Regions from separate parts of the Streptococcus rupicaprae genome, predicted to be linked through region 2. Evidence: predicted binding sites of a transcription regulator. Region 2 holds the regulator's gene; each other region holds the start of a gene.
What was found. The regulator Rex, encoded in region 2, represses fermentation and respiration genes when NADH is low (regulators of the CRP and FNR family bind a similar motif). The targets are predictions, from matches to a motif close to TTGTGAANTANTTCACAA.
Positions count from the first base shown of each region.

Region 1: adhE (bifunctional acetaldehyde-CoA/alcohol dehydrogenase) is a predicted target of Rex. The motif match lies at 5,205-5,222, and genes of this name have one in related genera.
Region 3: ABID29_RS06840 (glycerol dehydrogenase) is a predicted target of Rex. The motif match lies at 2,287-2,304, and genes of this name have one in related genera.

Region 1 covers NZ_JBEPLO010000018.1:8,530-16,183, reverse strand. Annotated here, with positions in the region: gene ABID29_RS08170 (hypothetical protein) at 1-103, opposite strand, end outside; gene hisS (histidine--tRNA ligase) at 131-1,408, opposite strand; gene ABID29_RS08160 (helix-turn-helix domain-containing protein) at 1,707-2,300, shown strand; gene adhE (bifunctional acetaldehyde-CoA/alcohol dehydrogenase) at 2,540-5,182, opposite strand; gene ABID29_RS08150 (hypothetical protein) at 5,577-7,654, opposite strand, start outside.
Region 2 covers NZ_JBEPLO010000003.1:31,289-38,942, reverse strand. Annotated here, with positions in the region: gene ABID29_RS01865 (L-lactate dehydrogenase) at 1-897, opposite strand, end outside; gene gyrA (DNA gyrase subunit A) at 1,083-3,542, shown strand; gene ABID29_RS01855 (sortase family protein) at 3,553-4,302, shown strand; gene radC (RadC family protein) at 4,536-5,216, shown strand; gene ABID29_RS01845 (gamma-glutamyl-gamma-aminobutyrate hydrolase family protein) at 5,213-5,905, opposite strand; gene ABID29_RS01840 (redox-sensing transcriptional repressor Rex) at 5,916-6,557, opposite strand; gene ABID29_RS01835 (DUF4649 family protein) at 6,694-6,912, opposite strand; gene ABID29_RS01830 (DUF1831 domain-containing protein) at 6,922-7,272, opposite strand; gene ABID29_RS01825 (cysteine desulfurase family protein) at 7,276-7,654, opposite strand, start outside.
Region 3 covers NZ_JBEPLO010000013.1:44,298-51,951, reverse strand. Annotated here, with positions in the region: gene ABID29_RS06850 (ATP-dependent Clp protease ATP-binding subunit) at 1-72, opposite strand, end outside; gene ABID29_RS06845 (CtsR family transcriptional regulator) at 75-530, opposite strand; gene ABID29_RS06840 (glycerol dehydrogenase) at 1,070-2,164, opposite strand; gene ABID29_RS06835 (FAD/NAD(P)-binding protein) at 2,381-3,838, opposite strand; gene tsf (translation elongation factor Ts) at 4,057-5,097, opposite strand; gene rpsB (30S ribosomal protein S2) at 5,167-5,949, opposite strand.

The DNA of each region.
Region 1 (7,654 bases), on a different contig from region 2:
TCTCAACCTTAAACGATTGAGATGGGCTGAGTTTAAAAATAGCTACAGTAATAGCCAAGAAACCTAAGAAGATGAGTAAGCTTATGAAAGTTGATTTTTTCATGGGTTACCGATTTCTATTCTTTATCTTCTACCCCAACTCTTCTAAAACTGCTACGAAATTGGTTTTGAGGGCTTCTAAGCTGACGGTGACTTCTGCACGCGTTTGGTTATTTTTGACAGTGACTTGACCTGCTTCCAGCTCACTTTCCCCTAGCGTCAGGATGGTTTTTGCTGCAAACTGATCTGCCGATTTAAACTGTGACTTGAGCTTGCGTCCTAGGACATCTCGCTCAACCTTAAAGCCTTGTCGGCGAATCGCCTGCACGATTTCCAGCGCAGCCGTATTGACCACATCCCCCAGAACAGCGACATAGAGGTCCAAAGCTGGCTCTATCGGCAATTCCAAGCCTTGGGCCTCCAAAATCATGAGCAGGCGCTCCTGACCGAGACCAAACCCAAAACCTGGGGTTTCTGGCCCCCCCAGCTGCGCCACCAAACCGTCATAGCGGCCACCAGCACAAATGGTCAGCTCGCTGTCGTTCACCTTGGTGATAAACTCAAAAATCGTGTGGTTGTAGTAATCCAAACCACGAACCATGTTGGTGTCGATGACATAAGGAATCTCAAGAGCTTCCAACATCTCACGCACCGCATCAAAATGTGCCTGACTCTCCTCGTCCAAGTAGTCCAAGATGGACGGCGCATTTTCCACTGCCACCTTGTCTTCTTTTTCCTTGCTATCAAGAACCCGCAGCGGATTTTCCTCCAAGCGGCGCTGGCTGTCCTTGGACAGTTGGTCCTTCAGAGGGGTTAGGTAATCAATCAAGGCCTGACGGTACTTGGCACGGCTGGCCGGTGTTCCTAGCGTATTGAGGTGGAGGACCACATCTTTGATTCCCAGCTGGTTAAAAAATTGATAGGCCATGGCTATGGTCTCTACATCCGTCGCAGGATTGCTGGAGCCAAAGCACTCCACCCCAAACTGATGAAATTCACGCAAACGTCCTGCCTGAGGGCGTTCATAGCGGAACATAGATCCCATGTAATAGACCTTGACTGGCTTTGGCACTTCTGGTGCAAAGAGCTTGTTCTCCACGTAAGAGCGAACCACCGCCGCGGTGCCTTCTGGGCGTAAGGTGATGTGTCGGTCGCCTTTGTCGTAAAAGTCGTACATTTCCTTGGTCACGATATCAGTCGTATCGCCAACCGAACGGGCAAAAACCTCGTAATGCTCAAAAAGCGGTGTCCGGATCTCTGCATAATTGTAGCTGGCAAACGTCTCACGCGCCACTGTTTCGACATATTGCCAACGTTCAGACTGACCTGGCAAAATATCTTGGGTTCCTTTGGGTTTTTGAAGTTTCATTGGCATTCCTTTCCTCTAGTACATCTATTATCTGTTCAAACAGCTCTCTGAGTTCAACCACAGATGGGTTTTCAAAAGATCAGTGTTGTCTTATTTTATCATAAAAAATAGGGGATTTAAACTAGTAAGAAAAGGAATTTTTCCCTTTTCTTATTAGTCTCAACCAGTTCCTTGACAAGGTTGTCAAGGAACTGTCAAGCTATGATATAATCTGATATAGCTAATTGTCAAATGTCAAAGACATTTGATAGACCGATTTTAGTCCTATTCGTTATACTGGAAACAGAAAGGAGGCCTCATGAAACTCGGACAACACCTAGTCCATTACCGTAAAATTGCTAAGCTCTCCCAAGAAGATTTGGCTGAACAGATTTACGTGACAAGGCAGACTATTTCCAACTGGGAAAATAATCATACCTATCCCGATGTGCAAAGCCTAATCCTACTCAGTCAGATCTTTCAGGTGAGCCTTGATGACTTAATCAAAGGAGATCTTGAAGAAATGAAAACCATCGTTCAACACTCTGAACCGAAGCAGTTCGATAAAGATACCTACTTCATGCTAATTGGCATGCTTAGCATGATGCTCACTGGTTTTCCTCTTGTCTATTTTTTAGAATGGTGGGGAGTCTTAATCCTCGTCCTACAGTTCCTTCCAACTATCTATTTTGCCAACCGCATTGAGCGTTTTAAAAATAAGTACGATGTCCAAACCTATAAGGAGATCCTGGCTGTTTCTAACGGTCATCTGCTAGACTCTCTCCAGAAACGAGAAGAGAAAGCCAAGGCTCCTTATCAGAAACCTCTCATTGTCCTAATGTTTGCCCTGATCAGTGCAACTATTGTGGTCCTCGTAGCTTTCATCACTCTTAAACTCTTTCCTTTGCCCTAAATGATCTAAACTTCCGAGTAGGACTATCGCTTCTATGGAAGCTACACAACAAATGCCAGACAAGTTTTAAGCCAAACTCTAGCGTTGCTGTTTCAACAGTCAAGCGCTAGGGTTTTTATGGTTTCATAAACCTTGAGCAATTTCTTTGCTGCAAGCAACCTTGTCTTTCTAACAATTTTTTGGCCTACACACACCAAGAAAACCTAGCCAGATTTCTCTAGCTAGGTTGGAGTCACGTATTATTTGCGACGGCCTGGACGCTCACCATAACCGTAGTAAGCATCTTCGATGATTTCTTGCATATGGTCAACCATTGGCAAGCGTGGGTTGGCTGGAGAACATTGGTCCTCGTAGGCAAGAAGTGCCAATTCACGAGAATATTTCTTCAGTTCGTCCTCATCCACACCTTGAGCCTTAAGGTTCATCTCGATACCGAGGCGGCAACCAAGGTCATAGACCGCTTTAGCATAAGATTCCACAGCTTCTTCTGGTGTTGATGCTGGAAGTCCGAGCAATTTTGCAATATCTTGATACTTCTCATCCGCACGGTAGTAGTTGTACTTAGGCCATGTCGCAGTCTTGGCAGGACGTGTACCATTGTAGCGGATAACGTATGGCAAGAGAATGGCGTTGGTACGGCCGTGAACCGTGTGGAAGCGAGCACCGATCTTATGCGCCATGGAGTGAGAAATACCGAGGAAGGCATTGGCAAAGGCCATACCAGCCATAGTGGATGCATTATGCATTTTCTCACGAGACTCAAAGTCCGCTTCTTTCACAGAGCGCTCCAAGTATTCAAAGACAATCTTGATGGCTTGAAGAGCCAAACCGTCTGTAAAGTCATTAGCCATTTGAGACACATAAGCTTCTGTCGCATGGGTCAAGACGTCCATACCAGTATCTGCCGCGATGAAGCCAGGCACGGTCATGACAAGTGCTGGGTCAACAATAGCAACGGTTGGGGTCAATGAGTAGTCAGCGATTGGATACTTACGGTTGTTTTCTTTATCTGAGATAACCGCAAATGGGGTCACTTCAGAACCAGTACCAGATGTTGTTGGGATGGCAATAAACTTCGTTTTCTTACCGAGTTCTGGGAACTTGAAGGCACGTTTACGGATATCCATGAATTTTTGAACAAGGTCATGGAAGTCCACTTCTGGTTGTTCGTAGAAGAGCCACATAACCTTAGCTGCATCCATCGGAGAACCACCACCAAGAGCAATAATTGTGTCAGGTTTGAAGGTACGCATGAGCTCAGTACCTTTATAAACGGTGGTGATATCTGGATCTGGTTCCACTTCAGCAAAGATTTGGTAAGTTACCTTGTTACGACGAAGATGAAGTTGCTCCAAGATACGATCCAAGAATCCAAGTTCAACCATGGCTTTGTCAGTCACAATCATAACGCGTTCAACGTCACGACATTTTTGCAAGTATTCGATCGAATCACGCTCGAAATATGTTTTTGAAGGAACTTTAAACCATTGCATATTATTTCTACGTCTTCCTACTTTTTTGATGTTCAAGAGATTTACAGCACTAACGTTACCAGATACTGAGTTGCTGCCGTATGAACCACAACCCAGAGTCAATGAAGGTAAGAAGGCATTGTAAACGTCACCGATACCACCGAAGGTAGAAGGAGAGTTCCAAATAACACGGATAGCGCGCACGATGCCACCAAATTCTTTGGCGAGGTCTTCGTCTTTTGTATGGATGGCAGCTGAGTGTCCAAGACCATGGAATTCAACCATTTGACGCGCTTTTTCAAGACCGTCTTCACGTGTTTCAGCTCTTAAAACAGCGATAACAGGCGATAATTTCTCACGTGTCAATGGCTCGTTTTCACCAACTTCTTTACATTCTGCAGCAAGGATGTTGGTCCCTTCTGGTACAGAGAAACCTGCCTGCTCCGCAATCCATGCTGCTGGCTTCCCAACGATATCTGGATTGAGTTTCGCACCGGCACAGTTTTTGCTGTTGGCTTTAGCACCGAAACAGAATTCTTCAAGAAGGGCTTTTTCCTTCTTGTTGACGAAGTAAGTGTGGTAAGACTTGAATTCTGTGACAAACTCATCATAAATCTCATTATCGATAATGACTGCTTGCTCAGACGCACACACCATCCCATTATCAAAGGATTTAGACATCACGATGTCATGTGCCGCTTGACGGATGTTAGCTGATTTTTCAACATAAGCTGGAACGTTACCCGCACCTACACCGAGAGCTGGTTTACCGCAAGAATAGGCCGCCTTAACCATAGCATTACCACCAGTTGCCAAAATAGTGGCAATCCCTGGGTGATTCATCAAGGCGTTAGTTGCCTCAAGAGATGGGGTTTCAATCCACTGCACACAGTTTTCAGGAGCACCGGCAGCAATGGCAGCGTCACGAACGATTTGAGCAGCATGCGCTGACGATTTTTGAGCCGATGGGTGGAAAGCAAAGATGATTGGATTACGTGTTTTAAGGGAAATCAAAGCCTTAAAAATCGCTGTTGAAGTAGGGTTTGTTGTTGGTGTGATACCACAAATAACTCCGACAGGTTCAGCAATCAAGGTCAAACCCTTAACATCATCTTCTTCGATAATCCCCACTGTTTTTTGGTGACGCATGTTGTTCACCACGTGCTCACAGGCAAAGAGGTTTTTAGTTGCTTTATCTTCGAAAACACCGCGCCCTGTTTCCTCATAGGCGTGCATGGCTAATTCACCATGGGCATCAAGGGCAGCTACAGAAGCTTTCGCAACAATATAGTCCACTTGCTCTTGATTGAGCTTGCGCATTTCGTCCAAGGCAACTAGCCCTTTTTGAACCAAGGTATCAATCGCTTGATTCACATCTTCTACAGCAACTTTTTTTGCTTTATCACTCATGTATAGACTCCTTTTTATGAGTTTGTTAATTTGTTCACAATATTATTGTACTACATTTCCAAAAAAATGTAAATAGTTTTCAACATGTTTCACAATCTTTTTTTGAGGTTTTTTCTCCTCCTTACTCCCCCTTTCTATTTGGTCACCTCCTTTTTCAAAAGTTTTTATTTTCACAATCTTTGGAAGCGATTTCTTGTCTCTTTTTCAATTCTAACATTTTTTGAAAATGGTTTCAAGAGGTTTTGGAGAATCTCTATCAATAAAATAAACAGACAAAAACCGAACAAGACTAAAAGGACTTAGTCCTGCCCAATACAGAACTAAATCCTTTAACTAAGTAAATTATCCAATTTTTGAGGGCAAGTACAGCAATCGTTTAGCAAATTATCCTATACTATAGTCGATAAGAGGGCTTTATCAGACCAAGGCTAACTACGAGCAGGGCTATACCGGCAAAAATCAAGCAACTCTTGTCTTCACTGGTTTTAGGAAGTAGAGTTTTTTTCTTGTTACTAACTTTAGCGTCAGACAAAACTGACTGGGCTGACTGTCCACCTTCTGTCTGACTAGAAGAAATTGAGATTTCCCTCGGAGATAACTGCGAAGAATACTGTCTATCATCTGATATATCTCCCTTTCGAGGATTTATGAAGCCAAGATTCGTCGAACCTGAGGATGCTTGCTGATTTAAATTGGTCCTTAAATTTGCTGAATCGGTGGAAATGATCGCCGAGGTTCTCCTGCTCTCTGCACGAGTTGGTGATGACGTCAACCCCTGATTACTCTGAGAATTCCCCTGATTAACAGTATTTGTTCCAGAGGAATTCTGAGGTTTTGGACTCGTTTGTTTGCTAGAAGCAGTCTCTGTATCTTCTGAAGGCGTTGTCTGATGAGGTTGTTGCTCTGATTTGTTCAATAAACCATCCAGTCTAGACTCAAATATCGTCAAAAGTTCTAAAATCTCTGAACGTTCAACTGTCAGACTTGCCTCATCCGTCACCGATTCCAAAGCAATGGCATCAACCAAGTAGGTAATACGATGTTTTTTGGGATAAATCAATTCCAACCAAACTTTGTGACGTTGCTCTTTAGGGAGTTGATTAATTTTATCTATAATTTTATTATAAATTGTCACCAATTCTTGTTCAGTCTCAAGTTTTTTCGTCCAAAACGCCAGTTTCTGATCAGCGAGGTTTGCCAACTGATTCAGGTAAGACTCATCCGTGAACGGTTCATAACCAATCAGATGAATACCTTTCTCAATATCCCTAAGATAGTGCTTACTCACTGAAATGTGTTCAGCAATAAACTCATCTGTCGTCAATACTCGACTAGGCATTGGACTCACTGGTTTAGCTTCGAATGCATGAACTTCTGTCACAAAGGTAAAGTCATATTCATGTCCTAATTGGTAGCGGTCATTTAATTGATTAAGTGCTTCCAATCTATCACTCATCAGCGTCATTTGATATAGCAACTTATCCCAATTCTCTAATTTATTAGCTTTAAAAGCTTCAGCCTCTTCTGCGGTAATCTCTTCTGGCAAATGCTGAGCATTACTAGAACCCACTGTGGTATAACGGTAATCGTTCACATCCAGTAGTTCAGGCTTCCCTTTAAAATTAATATGAGGGAGTGTTTGCAATTTAGTTATACTGTCAGCTTTTTTCTGATCTAATTCAGCTTGAATCCGCTGAAGTTGGTCTGAAGTGAGGAGCTGCCCTTTAATGCGATGTTCCAAACGATTGAGACGATTTAAAACTTCAGCTTGTTCCCCAATATAGCCCGACTCAGCATGTGCTGGACTAAACGACGTTTTATAGCTTACGGTGTAGCTTAACTTCTGTACAGCATCTGCCATAAAGTCATGATACTGTTGCTTGCGGACCTCCTCAGGTTGATTGTTGAAATAACGAATAAGTTCATTATACTTGTCACGAACGGGCTTAAACTCTTCAATGGACGCCTCTAATGTCGTCAAACGAGATAAGATACTATGCTGATAACGAATAAGGCTTGTCTCATCGTTAAGAACAGCCAACCAATTCAATTGAGCTAGTAATTCTGTGTCCAACATGCCTACTTCTGCAAAAGAATAACGTGGCAGTTCTTGTTCAATGTAAGGTACTCCCCGATAAAGGTCTAAAAAATTGAAACGCTGTTCCGATTGAGTTTGTTCATTGTAAGCTTTCAGGCGATTATAAACTTCTTCAAGTAGGCTTATCTTAAACAATTCTGTATCTAACTGTTTCAATCGTTTATTCAAATGAGCCACCAACTCCGAATCATTATTCAAGTCTGCCAACCAATAAAACCGCTGATCAAGGATAGACTTCGCTTCTTCATTTCCAGTCAGCTGCCGAAGCTTATCTAAAACCTCATCTCGCTTATTTTGCACTTCTCTTATTGCTTCTTGACGTTGTTCTTGCTCTCCAGCAACACTGATTTCCTCAGCATAAACTTTATTGACTG
Region 2 (7,654 bases):
TTGAAGTTCTGCATCGCTCAGTGGGATATTGACTGGACGGACAATACCGTGAGCACCGATAATGGCAGGTTGTCCAATGAAGACATCCTCAACACCTTCGTATTGCCCAGCTTGGAAAACTGACAGTGGCAAGACAGAATTTTCATCATCGAAAATAGCCTTAGTGATACGAGCTAGAGCAACTGCGATACCGTAGTAGGTTGCTCCTTTTTTATTAATGATAGAGTAAGCGGCATCACGCACAGAGACGAAGAGATCTACTAGGCCTTGCTCATCAATGTCACGGTTGTCCTGGAGCCAGTCGTATAATTTCACACCGGCAACGTTGGCATGTGACCAGACAGCAAATTCAGAATCCCCGTGCTCGCCCATGATATAGGCGTGGACAGAACGGGCATCAATGCCAATTTTCTCAGCCAAGGCTTGGCGGAAGCGAGCAGAATCAAGAGAAGTACCAGAACCGATGACGCGCTCTTTCGGGAAACCAGAGAATTTCCAGGTTGAGTAGGTCAAGACATCCACAGGGTTGGCAGCTACCAGAAAGATTCCGTTAAAACCAGAAGCAACGATAGACTCAACGATAGTTTTATTGATACGGAGATTTTTTTCGACAAGATCAAGGCGAGTTTCACCTGGTTTCTGAGGGGCACCAGCTGTCAAAACAACAAGATCAGCGTCATGAGCGTCTGAATAATCTGCTGCATAGATCTTTTTCGGCGATGTAAAGGCAAGAGCATGGCTTAAATCTTCCGCATCACCTTGAGTTTTTTCCTTAGCAATATCGATAATTCCCAACTCTTGAGCAATTCCTTGAGTAACCAAAGCAAAGGCGTAAGACGACCCAACAGCACCGTCACCAACAAGGATTACTTTTTTATGTTGTTTTGCAGTTGTCATGTTAAAAACATCTCCTTAATTTTATTGGGGGAAATTCCCTTCGCTATCTATTGTAACATGATTCACTTGCTTTGTCATGTGTTTGAAAGAATGAAAACGTTTATAAAACCTAGAGACAAGCAGGTTTTTTAGCGTGAATTATGGTATAATAGTAGGTAAGTGTAATCTAGAAAAGAGATGATGAAATGCAGGATAAAAATTTAGTTGATGTTAACCTGACCAGCGAGATGAAGACCAGCTTTATTGACTATGCTATGTCTGTTATCGTTGCACGTGCCCTACCTGATGTAAGGGACGGTTTAAAGCCGGTTCACCGCCGTATTCTTTATGGCATGAATGAACTAGGTGTGACGCCAGACAAGCCCCACAAGAAGTCTGCTCGTATCTCGGGTGATGTTATGGGTAAATACCACCCGCACGGGGATAGTTCTATTTATGAGGCTATGGTGCGGATGGCCCAGTGGTGGTCTTACCGTCATATGCTGGTGGACGGGCACGGAAACTTTGGTTCTATGGACGGTGATGGGGCAGCTGCCCAGCGTTATACCGAAGCGCGGATGAGCAAGATCGCTCTTGAAATGCTCCGTGACATCAATAAAAATACCGTTGATTTCCAAGATAACTACGATGCCAGTGAGCGTGAACCGCTTGTTTTACCGGCACGTTTTCCTAACCTGTTAGTCAATGGGGCAACGGGGATTGCGGTCGGGATGGCAACCAATATCCCACCGCATAACTTGGGTGAAACCATCGAGGCTGTTAAACTCCTGATGGACCGTCCTGAGGCGACGACCCGTGAGATTATGGAAGTGCTGCCTGGACCGGATTTCCCGACTGGAGCTCTGGTTATGGGCAAATCAGGCATCCACAGGGCCTATGAAACTGGTAAGGGATCAATCGTCCTTAGGGCTAAGACAGAGATTGAAGAGCTGTCTAACGGCCGTGAGCGGATTGTTGTGACGGAATTTCCTTACATGGTCAACAAGACCAAGGTCCATGAGCATATCGTTCGTCTGGCCCAGGAGAAGCGGATTGATGGCATCACTGCTGTGCGGGATGAATCCAGCCGTGAAGGCGTTCGGTTTGTCGTGGAAGTGCGTCGTGACGCCTCTGCCAATGTTATCTTAAACAACTTATTTAAGATGACGAGTCTGCAGACTAACTTCGGCTTTAACATGCTTGCTATTGAAAATGGCGTGCCTAAGATTCTTTCTATTCGTCAGATTCTCAGTGCTTACATTAGCCATCAAAAGGAAGTCGTGGAGCGCCGTACCCGCTTTGACAAGGAAAAAGCTGAGGCGCGTGCCCATATCTTAGAAGGACTTCTGATTGCCTTGGATCACATTGATGAAGTGATTCGCATCATCCGAAATTCGGAAACAGATGCGCAGGCACAGGCAGAGTTGATGAGCCGTTTTAGTCTTTCCGAACGCCAAAGCCAAGCCATTTTGGACATGCGTCTGCGTCGTTTGACTGGTTTGGAGCGCGACAAAATTCAATCGGAATATGATGAGCTATTGGCTTTGATTGCTGATTTGGCAGATATCTTGGCTAAACCAGAGCGGATTGTTCAAATCATTAAGGATGAGCTAGACGAGATAAAGCGCAAGTATGACGATGATCGTCGCACTGAATTGATGGTCGGAGAAGTCCTGTCTTTGGAAGACGAAGATTTGATTGAAGAGACAGATGTTCTTATCACCCTCTCAAACCGTGGCTATATCAAACGTTTGGCCCAGGATGAATTTACGGCCCAAAAACGTGGTGGACGAGGCGTTCAAGGAACGGGGGTCAAAGATGATGACTTTGTCCGTGAGATGGTTTCGACCAGCACTCACGACCAGCTTTTCTTCTTCACCAATCAAGGACGTGTCTATCGCCTCAAGGGTTACGAGATTCCAGAATATGGACGGACGGCCAAGGGATTGCCAGTTGTCAATCTCCTGAAATTGGATGAGGGCGAAAGTATCCAGACCATGATCAATGTCAAGGCGGAAGATATGTCAGATGCCTACCTTTTCTTCACAACCCGCCAAGGTCTGGTCAAGCGAACCAGTGTTTCTGAATTCAGCAACATTCGCCAAAATGGTCTGAGAGCCTTGAACCTTAAAGAAGGTGATGAACTGATCAATGTCTTCCTGACAACAGATAAGAGTGATGTGATCATCGGTACGAAATTGGGTTACTCTGTTCGTTTCAAGGCAGCAGATGTCCGCAATATGGGACGTACCGCAACGGGTGTTCGCGGAGTTAAACTGCGCTCAGGGGACATCGTTGTTGGAGCAACGACAGTGACTGACTCTCAAGAAGTCTTGATTTTGACGGAGAAAGGTTACGGTAAGCGAACACTAGCTAGCGAGTACCCAACCAAGGGGCGTGGTGGTCTAGGGATCAAGACAGCTAATATTACCGATAAAAATGGTGCTCTAGCTGGACTTCTGACTGTAGACGGCAGCGAAGACATCATGGTCATTACCGATACAGGGGTCATTATACGGACCAATGTGGCTAATATTTCGCAAACCGGTAGAGCTACCCAAGGGGTCAAAGTTATGCGCTTGGATTCTGAAGCCAAAATTATGACCTTTGCCTTGGTAGAAGTGGCTGAAGAAGAGTCTGTAGAGGAAGTAAGGTCGGAAGAATAGGGAGAAAAATATGCGTTCAAACCGTTTAAAGAAAAAGAAAAAAAGCTGGAAAAATAGGCTTTATAGTCTGTTAACATTTCTATTGCTCCTTGTTTCATTAGCCTTGATTTTTAATACGCCAATCCGAAATACTATTATCGCTTGGCGGACTAATCAATATCAGGTGGAAAAAGTAACAGCAGAGCAAATTGAGACTAATAAAAAGGTCGCGACCACCTTCTCTTTTGAGGAGGTAGAGTCTCTCTCTACGGAGTCTGTTTTGGCTAACCAATGGGCTGCCCAGCAATTACCGGTTATCGGAGGTATTGCTATCCCAGAACTTGAGATGAACCTCCCTATTTTTAAGGGACTTAGCAATGAAGTGCTCCACTATGGGGCAGGTACCATGAAAGAAGACCAAGTGATGGGGCAAGGGAATTATGCCTTGGCCAGTCACCATGTGTTTGGGATTACAGGCGGAAGCAAGATGCTGTTTTCCCCTTTGGAAAATGGCAAACCAGGCATGAAAATTTATGTAACCGATAAGACGACTGTTTATACCTATGTTCTAACAACTGTTGAAACAGTGACGCCAGACCGCGTAGATGTTGTTGACGATGTGCCGGGTGTAACAGAGATTACCCTAGTCACTTGTGAGGATGCTGGCGCAGAGTTTCGGACCATTGTCAAAGGAACTCTTGAAAGCTCCCAACCATTTGAACAAGCAGACCAAACAATCCTCGATGCCTTTAGCAAATCCTATAATCAAATTCAGCTATAAGGAAAAACTCAAATCCAGCTCCCTAGAGACTTGGATTTGAGTTTTTTTTTCTGCCCAAAATTGGTTGAGTAGTTAAAGGTTATACCTTATACTCAAAGAACATCATTTTAGCCTAAGAAATGAAACGGATGATAGAAATGGTGTTCCTCGATGTGAGTTGAAAAGAGGGATCTTTGATTTTCAAAGACTATCATTTTGGCCTGCTTTACGAATTAAAGAGTAGGAGGAATGTCATGTATAGTATTTCGTTTGATACAGAGTCACTTTTGCCACGGGAACGCTTGTTGGAGCACGGTGCAGAGCAGCTGAGCCACCAAGAACTTCTGGCAATTTTATTAAGGACAGGGACCAAAGGTCACTCGGTTTTTCATCTGGCCAGCAATCTTTTAAAGAGTATCGGCAGTCTGACAGAATTACGTCACTTGTCTGTTCAGGAATTGCAAACCCTGACTGGTATTGGCAAGGTTAAGGCCATTGAAATCAAGGCTATGATTGAGCTGGGAAAACGGATCAATCAGGCCGAGTACCGGCAAATGGAGCAGGTCTTGAGCAGTGAAAAATTAGCTAAAAAGATGATGGCCGAGCTTTGCGATAAGAAACAAGAGCACCTGATCGCTATTTACTTAGATACACAGAACCAGATTATCAAGCAGGAGACCATTTTTATTGGGTCTGTGCTGCGCTCCATCGCTGAGCCGCGAGAAATTTTACACTATGCCATCAAGTATATGGCAACTTCGGTCATTGTGGTTCATAATCATCCTTCAGGCAAGGCCAGACCCAGTCGCAATGATGATGACTTTACTAAAAATATCAAAAAAGCCAGCGATTTGCTGGGCCTTGTTTTGCTTGATCATTTAATCATTGGAGCCAATAATTATTATTCCTATCGGGAGGAAACGGACCTGCTTTAGAGCTGGTTGACGATATAGTCAAAGAGTTTGAGGTCTTCCTCTCGATGATCGATCATAAATTCTGGGTGCCATTGGACTCCTAAGTAGGGGTAACCATCCTTGGCTTGCACAGCTTCGATGATGTCATCTTTATCAGAGTAACCAATGACTTCTAAGTTGGGTGCAAGATCCTTGATGGCTTGCCGATGGAAAGAATTAATCGCAGGGCTAGGGCCAAAAATCTTGGCCAAAATGGTTTGGCTCTGCAAGGAAATACTATGGGTAGGGTGCATGGCTGACAGGTCCTGCCAATGTTCCTTGATTTCTTGATGGAGTGTGCCGCCCATGGCTACGTTAAACAGTTGCGTGCCACGGCAGACAGAGAAAATTGGCTTGCGCCGCTTGACCATCTCTTGGATGAGGGCCAGCTCAAATTCATCACGCCCCAGGCTGTAATCATCGCTTTCAATGGTTTTTTCTTCACCGTAGAAATGGGGCATGACATTTTGACCGCCTGTTAAAATCAATTTATCAATGGTTTGGGCATAGCCAGCAGCTAGCTCTGGTTGACCGATAGGCAGAACTAGAGGTAGACCGCCGGCCTTTTGGACCCCTTCCACGTAGCCTTTGGCCACATAAACCTGAAAGAAGTTGCGGTCTTCTGGATTGTATTCAATATTACTTGTGATACCGATGATAGGTTGGGACATATTTTATTCCTTAATTTTCTCGCATGAAATAGAGCAGAGTTTGAAGTTCGCTGGTCAAGTCAACATACTGAACGACTACGTCTTTGGGGACGGAAAGATTCACTGGTGAGAAGGAGAGGATTCCTTTGATTCCAGCTTCAACCAATTGGTCTGCAACTTCCTGGGCCTTAACACTTGGAACAGACAGGATAGCTGTTTGTGCCTTAACTTCCTCAACTTTTTCTGCCAATTGTGAAATCGGCAAGATCGGGATACCGTCTTCCGACACCGTGCCGACAAGCGGGTGCTGGTCAATGTCAAAGGCCAGGACGATTTTCATTTTGTTGCGCTCATGGAAGCGGTAGTTGAGGAGGGCACGGCCCATGTTACCAATACCAACCAAAACGACATTGGTAATCGAGTTGTCGTTTAAGATATCCGCAAAGAAGTTCATCAACTTTTTGACATCGTAGCCGAAGCCGCGACGGCCTAGTTCGCCAAAGTATGAGAAATCTCGGCGAACAGTGGCTGAATCGATACCGATAGCATCCGCAATTTGCTTGGAGGATGCTTTTTCAATTTGTTCAGCATTAAATCGTTTGAAAATACGATAGTAAAGCGATAGACGCTTAGCAGTAGCGCGAGGAATTGTTTGATCTTTTTCGAGTTTCATTCTAGTCTCTCCTTTAGTCTCTTAGATTCTATTTTAGTGAAAGTTTGTGAAAAATGCAATTTTGACAAACTGAAAAAGCTATAAAATTTGCTTATAGCTTTTTTTACGGAATCGATAAGGTTGAGAAACTATCTTTTTAGGAGTATTGTTCCAAATCCATGGCTGAAATGTCTCGATAGAGGTCGCCAATAGTTCCTTGGTAACCGATTGATTGGCCATTGATGGTCACATCTTGGACAGGGAGGTAATCAGGAACTGTAATACAACCCATAAAGGCACGGCTAAAGGCATTCATGTTATCGTAGACTAATGTCCGTTCTTGTTGGTAACTATCTTGATAAGTAATGGTAATCATGTTTTCTACCTACTTTCTTTCAATTTTATTGAAGACATCGCGTTCGACCAGGCTATCCATGAGGAAGAAGAACTTCTGTTGGATAACAGGATTGGCACCTGGTTTGAAGATGTCAACCAGTCGCAGACCAGATTTGTCTGTAATATTGATTTTAAAACCGCTTAGGTCTTTATTGATAATGATTTTCAGGAGGAAGCCCTCACCAGAATTGGGAATTTCTTCCAGCAAACGGCTGAGCTCAAAATTTCCCAGCTTATTTTGGATGAAGGTATTATCAAGCAGGGTATACTTCTTGATTTTAGGGTCTATTTCGTAGCTAAAGGGGCAGTTTTTTAGATGAACAGATGCTGTAAAAGCCATAGATTATTCTCCTAGTAGGTTGATTAATGTTGCGATAAGTGTTTGAATGTCCTCAGAAGATGTGTGGGATGATAGGCTAATGCGAATGCTTTCTTTGAGTCTGGGACTGGAGCTCCCATAGAAGGCTTCAAGGACATGACTGGGTTCGATATTGCCAGCCGTGCAAGCAGAACCGCTAGAGACAGAGATACCTGCTAAATCCAGTTGCATGAGCAGGCGCTCGTTGAGCTGGTTTGGAAAACCGATATTGATGACATAGGGGCTAACAGGCTCTTGCTGGTTGAGGTAGTAGGGGATTTTTGCAGCGTCTAAGCCAGCGATCAGGTCTTCTTTAAGCTGGCGGACATGGGCTAAATTGTCTTGCCAAGAGGATAGACTCTCT
Region 3 (7,654 bases), on a different contig from region 2:
CTGGCAACCGTAACGCTGGGCTAGAATTTGACCGTCTTCCCAAGCCACTCTCATACCGTGTGATAACTTCATACTCACTCTTTCCTATCTAGTTGTCGTATAATCTTTCTCAGTGCCCGCGCTCGAATCACAGGCGCATTCTCACCGAGGACTTCGTCTGTATTAATCGCCAAAAGCAAATTGCCTTCCCGCTCGGTCATCAAGCCTTGCTCATAGAGCATTTGCATAATATCCGTAAACACCTGTTGGCTCAATTGTTCCCCAAGGCTTAACCTGAGGCCCTCTAGGCGATGATGATGGTCTGAAAAATCAATCTTATCAATCCGGATATAGCCTCCGCCACCACGCTTGCTCTCCACAACATAGCCACGACTCTGCGTGAATCGGGTTTTGATCACATAATTAATCTGACTCGGCACCACCTGAAAGGAAGCTGCAATTTCACTGCGTTTAAGCTCAACAAAACCAGCCTTGGCTAACAGTCCCTTGATGTAGGCTTCGATACTGTCCGTCGTGTTTTTCGGCTCCATAGGTTACCTCCTCTGACTATCTTTGACTATTATTATACCGAAAATATGACCTTTTGAAAAGGAAAAAGGCGCTAAGACTTAAGAAGGCTGTTTTCGTTCTAAGCCTGAAAACCGAATGTCCTTCTCACTAAAAAAGACAGGATACACACAAAAACAGAGTAATACTCTTTGAAAATCAAAGATTGCCGTTGTCAACTTACTTCGATGAACTCCAGTTCTATCATCAACTTCATTTCCTCGGCTAGATTGATTTTCTTTGAATATATATTTAGTCGTGAAGACATCTCCCCACCAGAGGGAGTGTGGAGGACAAAAATCGGTAATTCGTCAGAATTCGATTTCCCCTCACCTCCCTAATTTTTAGGGTTCGGGCTAAAACGGTCTCTTCCCAGACCGTTTTACTCCCACCTCCGCACAGTTGAGTAGGGCAGTAAAAGCTGATGAAATTAGCGAATTAGAGCCCACTCAACCACTGCGTCTCGAATGACTATTCAAAAAATAATTGAGAGGCTAGGACTTTTGTCCCAACCTCACAACAACTAGTTATCCAAGGATTCCACATAGCGGTCTACTGCTAAAAGCGCAGCTGCCACATCGTCCGCTGTAATTTCAAACGGCATTTGATGAATGGTTTCCCCTTCAATTGTGGCTTGCTTGCCGACTTTGAGGAGGGTCTCGTAGTCCGCATCCGCCAAATGCAACTCTGCCAACCGTGTCGGAAGATTTAAGGCCTGGTAGAAGTGAATATATTTGTCTAACTCTTCCTTAGGACGATTTTCGAGGAACAATTGGGTCAGGGTCCCATAAGCAACCTTTTCCCCATGCGTCAGATGGTGGATGTCGCCTTCCAAGGCTGTAAAACCATTGTGAATCGCATGGGCAGCCGCAAGACCGGCACTCTCAAAACCGATACCACTCAACAAGGTATTGGCTTCGACAATATTCTCAAATGCAAGGGTGACAACCTGCGCCTGACAGCTGGCCATAGCCTGTAAACCATCCGCAAACAAGGTCTGCTCACAAACTTGGGCAATCGCAATCCCAGCAATCGTCTGGTGACCACCTGCCATGGTGGTGCCATTCTTTTGAATCACTGCACGTGCTTCGACCCAAGTAGCCAAGGCATCCGCAATCCCAGAAGCCAGTAAACGCGGTGGCGCCTGGCAGATCACTTGGGTATCCACCAGGACTAATTCTGGATTTTTAGAGTAGAAAATATATTTTTCAAAAGCCCCTTGATCGGTGTAAATAACAGACAGTGCGGAAGTCGGTGCGTCCGTTGAAGCAATCGTCGGAGCAATGACAACTGGTACCTGAAGGAGGTCCGCAATCGCCTTGGCACTATCGATGGTTTTTCCTCCCCCTAAACCGATAACAAAATCAGACTGACTTTCCTTTCCGATGGCAACCACACGGTTGACCTCATTGTCAGAAGCTTCTCCGTTAAAGGCCACTCGAGTCACTTTAAAACCTTCTGCTTCTAGGTAAGTAATCCAACCTTCTCCTACTATTTGATAGACGGTATCATCGCATAGCAAGAGCGGCTGTTTGCCTAAGTTAGTCAGATGCTCTGCACTTGAAAATAGCACCTTCTTTCCCTGTATATAGCGTGATGGACTTGCAAAAACTTTCATTTCTTCACCTCATTTTTATCAAGAGATATGTCTCTTATTTTCTGAGCCGTCGATTCGCTAACTGACCTCCCTTCTTTTCAATTAACGGTCACTGCATTTTTATTATACAATTTCTTTAAGGTTTGTTCAACTTTTAACAATGCTCTGAAAAAGCAATCAGCAAAAAGGCCAAGAAAACATTTTTCTAAGCCTTTATCATTCCTTATTCTATGAACTTCAACAGTCGATTTTCGATCCCTGAGAAGAGCAGATTGCCCGCTCGGCGATTTTTTGGATTTTGATGGTGGAGTTATTCTGGTAAATGACCCCATTGACCAATTCCCCATACGCAAAAAGGGTTGGTAAAAGGCCAAAGCGTGGCGAGATGACCTGAGCGGTTTCAGCTAGAACGCTGAGTCCTCCCTGCTCGTCAATTTGTATCAGCCGCTGATCAAGTAAATCCCTCAGCAAAGCCGTAGCCCTATCTTGGTTACTTGATTTGAGGTGATAACCTGTCGCATTGATAAGATGGGCTGCATGGTAGACCTTTCCAGTTTCTGCCTGAATCTTAAAACCATGCTCTGTCTCTGAAACATCCGTCACCTGATCCAAAAGACCCAATCGACCACTCCGACTAGCCTCCAAAATAGCCTCAGCAGAAATTTCAGGCATGGGATTGCGCAGGTTAATTATCTCTTTTTCATAGGTATCCTGGTACTTTTTCCGATCTGATCTGGTCATCAGAGGCCAGAGGTCGGTCAACCAATCGGCCACACGAGACGCCAATTGTTGCAATTGATAAAGCTCTTCAGGGTATTTTTTCGCCAAATCAAGACCATCTATTCCTGGACCTAAGTAAGTCTCACAGACCTTAGCCCAATCCTCAAATCCAAGCGCCTGTAATTCCCCTAACAAGAGGGCCTCGAAAGTCTCGAACGAAAAGTGAGCTTCCTGGCATAATTGGTCCAACTTGGCATCTGTCATAACCTCCCAATGAAGAGGCTTACCAGCCAAGATCCGAACCGTTGGAAAATAATTGGACCGAGAAAAAGCCATCACAGTTGTCTCAGGCTGGCTCAGCAACCATTTCAAGACATCCACCGCCGCAAGACCAGTACCAATAAGCGCAACCTCCTTAGCTGCCCCTAGGTCCTGTCCAAGATCCTTAAGAGGGTAGGGGTCTCCTATATAGTTTGAGTTTCCCTCCAGTTGATAGGGATCAATCGGCGGTAGATCACCACAAGCCAGATGCAGCTCATCAAAGATTACTTCATAAACCTGCCCATCAACCGTCACCTGCCATTGCTGCGTCCCTTGCAGATAGGTTAGCCCATCCACTCGGCTTAGCACAAGCTCTACTCCCAGCTGGTCGATCAAGTCTTGCCCTCTTTCAGACATATATTGCCCATAGAGCGAGCGACTGACATAGTCCTGATATGTCTCATAACCATTGTCTGTCATCCAGGCCACAAAGTCCGACATATCCCGATAGTCAAAGGAAATATCATCAACAGGTGAATTGATCAAGGCCAAATCTATATCTTCTTGAAAGGGAATGCCCCTACCAAAATGCAGCTGGTCATCAAAACAAATAATGCTCAGATTTTTTAACCTTGCTTTTTCCAAACGGGACAGGGCTAATAAAACCGCAAAGCCACTAACCCCCATTCCAATAATCCCAATTGTTCTTCTCATTACCGTATCCCCCTCAAGTTATCTTATCATAATCTACCTTATCTGTCCGCAAAAGAATAGGCTCATTTTCTGCCTCCGTCATGTTTTAGTGACTCTTGACTATTGGTCTAACCTCTATCTCTAACAAAGAAAAAGAACCTGACTCCTCTTTTAGTTTAATAGGAATCAGATTCTTTTTAATAATTGTCTTATTTAGGGTAACAATGATTCTAGAGCTATTATTTACCAAGAGCAGCAGCCATGGTTGCAGCTACTTCTGCTTCAAAATCGTTTGACCCTTTTTCGATACCGTCACCCACTTCAAAACGTTTGAAGTCAACCACTTTAGCACCTACGCTATCAAGGTAAGCTTCAACAGTCTTGCTGTCATCCATGATGTAAACTTGAGCAAGAAGGGTGTAGGCTTGGTCAACTTGGGTGTTGTCAAGCAAGAAACGATCTAATTTACCAGGCAAAATTTTGCCCCAGATTTGTTCTGGTTTGCCTTCTGCTGCCAATTCAGCCTTGATGTCTTCCTCTGCTTGTGCCAAAACATCCTCTGTCAACTGCGCTTTTGAACCATACTTCAAGAGTGGAAGAGCTGGTTTATCAACCATAGCACGGCTTTCATTGTCTTGTTCGATCTTGTGGTTCAATTGAGCCAATTCATCCTTAACAAATTGCGGATCTAATTCAGTGTAAGACAAAACAGTTGGTTTCATAGCAGCGATATGCATAGATACTTGCTTAGCAAGCGCTTCGTCGCCACCTTCGATTACTGAGATAACACCGATACGGCCACCATTATGTTGGTAAGCACCGAAGACTTGGTCATCCGTCTTTTCAATCAAAGCAAAACGACGGAAGGAAATCTTTTCACCAATAGTTGCGGTTGCTGATACAAAAGCCGCTTCCAAAGATTCACCAGAGGCAGTTGTCAAAGCAAGAGCTTCTGCATCAGTCGCCGGACGGCCTTTAGCAATCACTTCTGCCGCTTCTTTAACCAAGCTAACGAATTGATCGTTTTTAGCTACAAAGTCTGTTTCAGAGTTGACTTCAACAACAGCTGCGAAGTTGCCATCAACATAAACACCTGTCAAACCTTCTGCAGCAACACGGTCAGCTTTCTTAGCTGCCTTAGCCATCCCTTTTTCACGCAACAGCTCAATCGCTTTGTCGATGTCACCATCAGTTTCAACCAAGGCTTTTTTAGCGTCCATAACGCCAGCACCAGATTTTTCACGCAATTCTTTTACCAAAGCTGCAGTAATTTCTGCCATTATTAGTCCTCCATTTTTATAAAAAGGGGGAGGGCTGGGCCCGCCCCTTACGTTTTTTAACAATACAAATTATGCGTTGTCGCCTTCAACCACTTCAACGATTTCTTCGATAGATTCTGCTTCACCAGCTGATTCAGCCAATTCTGCTTCTACCGCTACAACGCTGTCTTCACCTTGACGACCTTCGATAATAGCATCAGCCATCTTAGCAGTGATTAATTTCACCGCACGGATAGCATCATCGTTTGATGGAATGATCACATCGATATCGTCTGGATCAGTGTTGGTATCAACCATAGCAACTACTGGGATACCCAATTTTTTAGCTTCTTTAACAGCGATTTGCTCTTTGTGTGGGTCAACCACGTACATCACATCTGGAATACGAGGCATATCTTCGATACCACCCAAGAATTTCTCAAGACGAGCCAATTGCTTGTTGAGCAAAGCAACTTCTTTCTTAGGCAATACTTCAAAAGTGCCGTTTGCTTCCATCTCTTTGATTTCTTTGAAGCGACGGATACGTTTTTGGATAGTGTCCCAGTTAGTAAGGGTACCACCCAACCAACGGTGGTTGATGTAGTATTGACCTGAACGCTCAGCTTCTTCTTTGATTGCTTCAGAAGCTTGTTTCTTAGTACCTACGAACAAAACGATGGCATCGTTAGCTGCTGCATCACGCACAAAGTCGTAAGCTTGGTCAGCCAATTTTACGGTTTGTTGAAGATCGATCACGTGGATACCGTTACGTTCAGTAAAGATGTACTTAGCCATCTTAGGGTTCCAGCGACGCGTTTGGTGACCAAAGTGTACACCAGCCTCAAGTAATTGTTTCATTGAAATAACTGCCATGAGTATTTCTCCTTTTTGTTTTTTCTACCTCTCCGAGATCTCAACTCGCAATGCCACCACACGGGCAACAGCATCACGATTCATCTCAGATGAGTATTTGTTGTTTTCACAACTTATTGAGTATATCAAAAAAAGAGTGGTTTGGCAAGGGATTTTATCTTTAAAATACGTCGCACACATGAAGAAAATGCATGCAAGCATTTTCTAGCTACATGCATTTTTCAAAAAAATCTTGAAAACATTCCGATAATCTGCACCATTCTGCTCATCCCACAGAAACTACACCCCAACTTTCATCTAAAAAGTGGACTACTTATCTAAGAAATCACTTTCTGAAATCGTCTTTTCTTCATGCATTTGCCCTGGGCACTGTAATCATAATTTTTATTGACAAAGCAATAATTTTTAGGTATAATAAAAATATATAAGTAAGCGCTTTTGCTCTATTTAAAAAGTTCTTGCTAAATATTTATGATTCGTGATGATGTTATCTATTACAGTTGGTTTTATAAATATTTACGATTTGAAACAAGGTGATTCATTTGAAATTATTGTTCAATCAAATGAAGATTCAAAAGGGCTAGATCTAGGTAAAGCTCATTAAAAACTATAATTTTCTAATCATTAGGTATGTCGCATTTAAAATTATGAAAACTAAATGAGGTTTAAGGTTAAATCCAAATTATTTTATAAATTGAGAGGAGGAGTTATGTGAAACGAAATAAGCCTAGAGCTTTTATTATTATTCTGTTCTTATTTGCGACTTTTTTAAATCTATATCTCATTTTTGGTAAGGATAAACCCATATATTACTTGGTTGAGATTTTCTATATCTTTTTGTTATTAGTAGGCATTTATCGGACATCTAAAAAAAGGAGAAAAAAATAAAAAAGTTACCTATCTTCTAACTACTATATTATTTATATTAAGCACACTGAGTTTTCCAGTCCAGACGTTATATGCTAATACAATTAGTTATTCTGATAATAATGTTCAATTCTTATCTGATGCTGAAGAGGGGTTACAAATTACCATAGAAGAGAAATCGACAGGCTTATCGAACGTGATACGTTATGATAATTCTTCCAAGACATCAGGTGTGATATATGACAATTTTGGAAGGGGACATAATTTCTTAGTTGATTCTTCTGGAGTTTGGATCGATGGTTTATGAATCATTGAAAGAATATCTGTTACTTCAAATGAAGAGGAAGTACATTCAGTTGAGTATGCAATGCCTTTTGCAGAAAGATGGACAAAATTTAACGTTTTTAGAACTAGACAGTCTTACTACGATGCAATCGCCGGAATTGGCCTTAGTGCTGTATTAGCCCTGATTCCAGGGTGGCAAGGAGAGGCTATTGGCTTTGTAGCGGGTGCTGCACACACACTATATACAACTTTCGGTAAAACAGAGTTATACTTAGAGATCGTTCAATATCACAATTCAAACTATACGTTAATTAAGGATGTTATAAACGCATATCATAACTCAGACTATACTGGGTTAGTTAGCACTACAAGCCACACTTTCAGACCATTTAGTTAAAATCTATAATTAAGTTTACGAATTTGGGGGTCTTTGCCAGCTGTAATGGGTTAACGAAAACGTCGCACACATGAAGAAAATGCATGTAACCTTTTTCTAGCTACATGCATTTTCTTTTCATGCGTTTGGCATGACTTTAAAAGAAGGAAAAGTAGA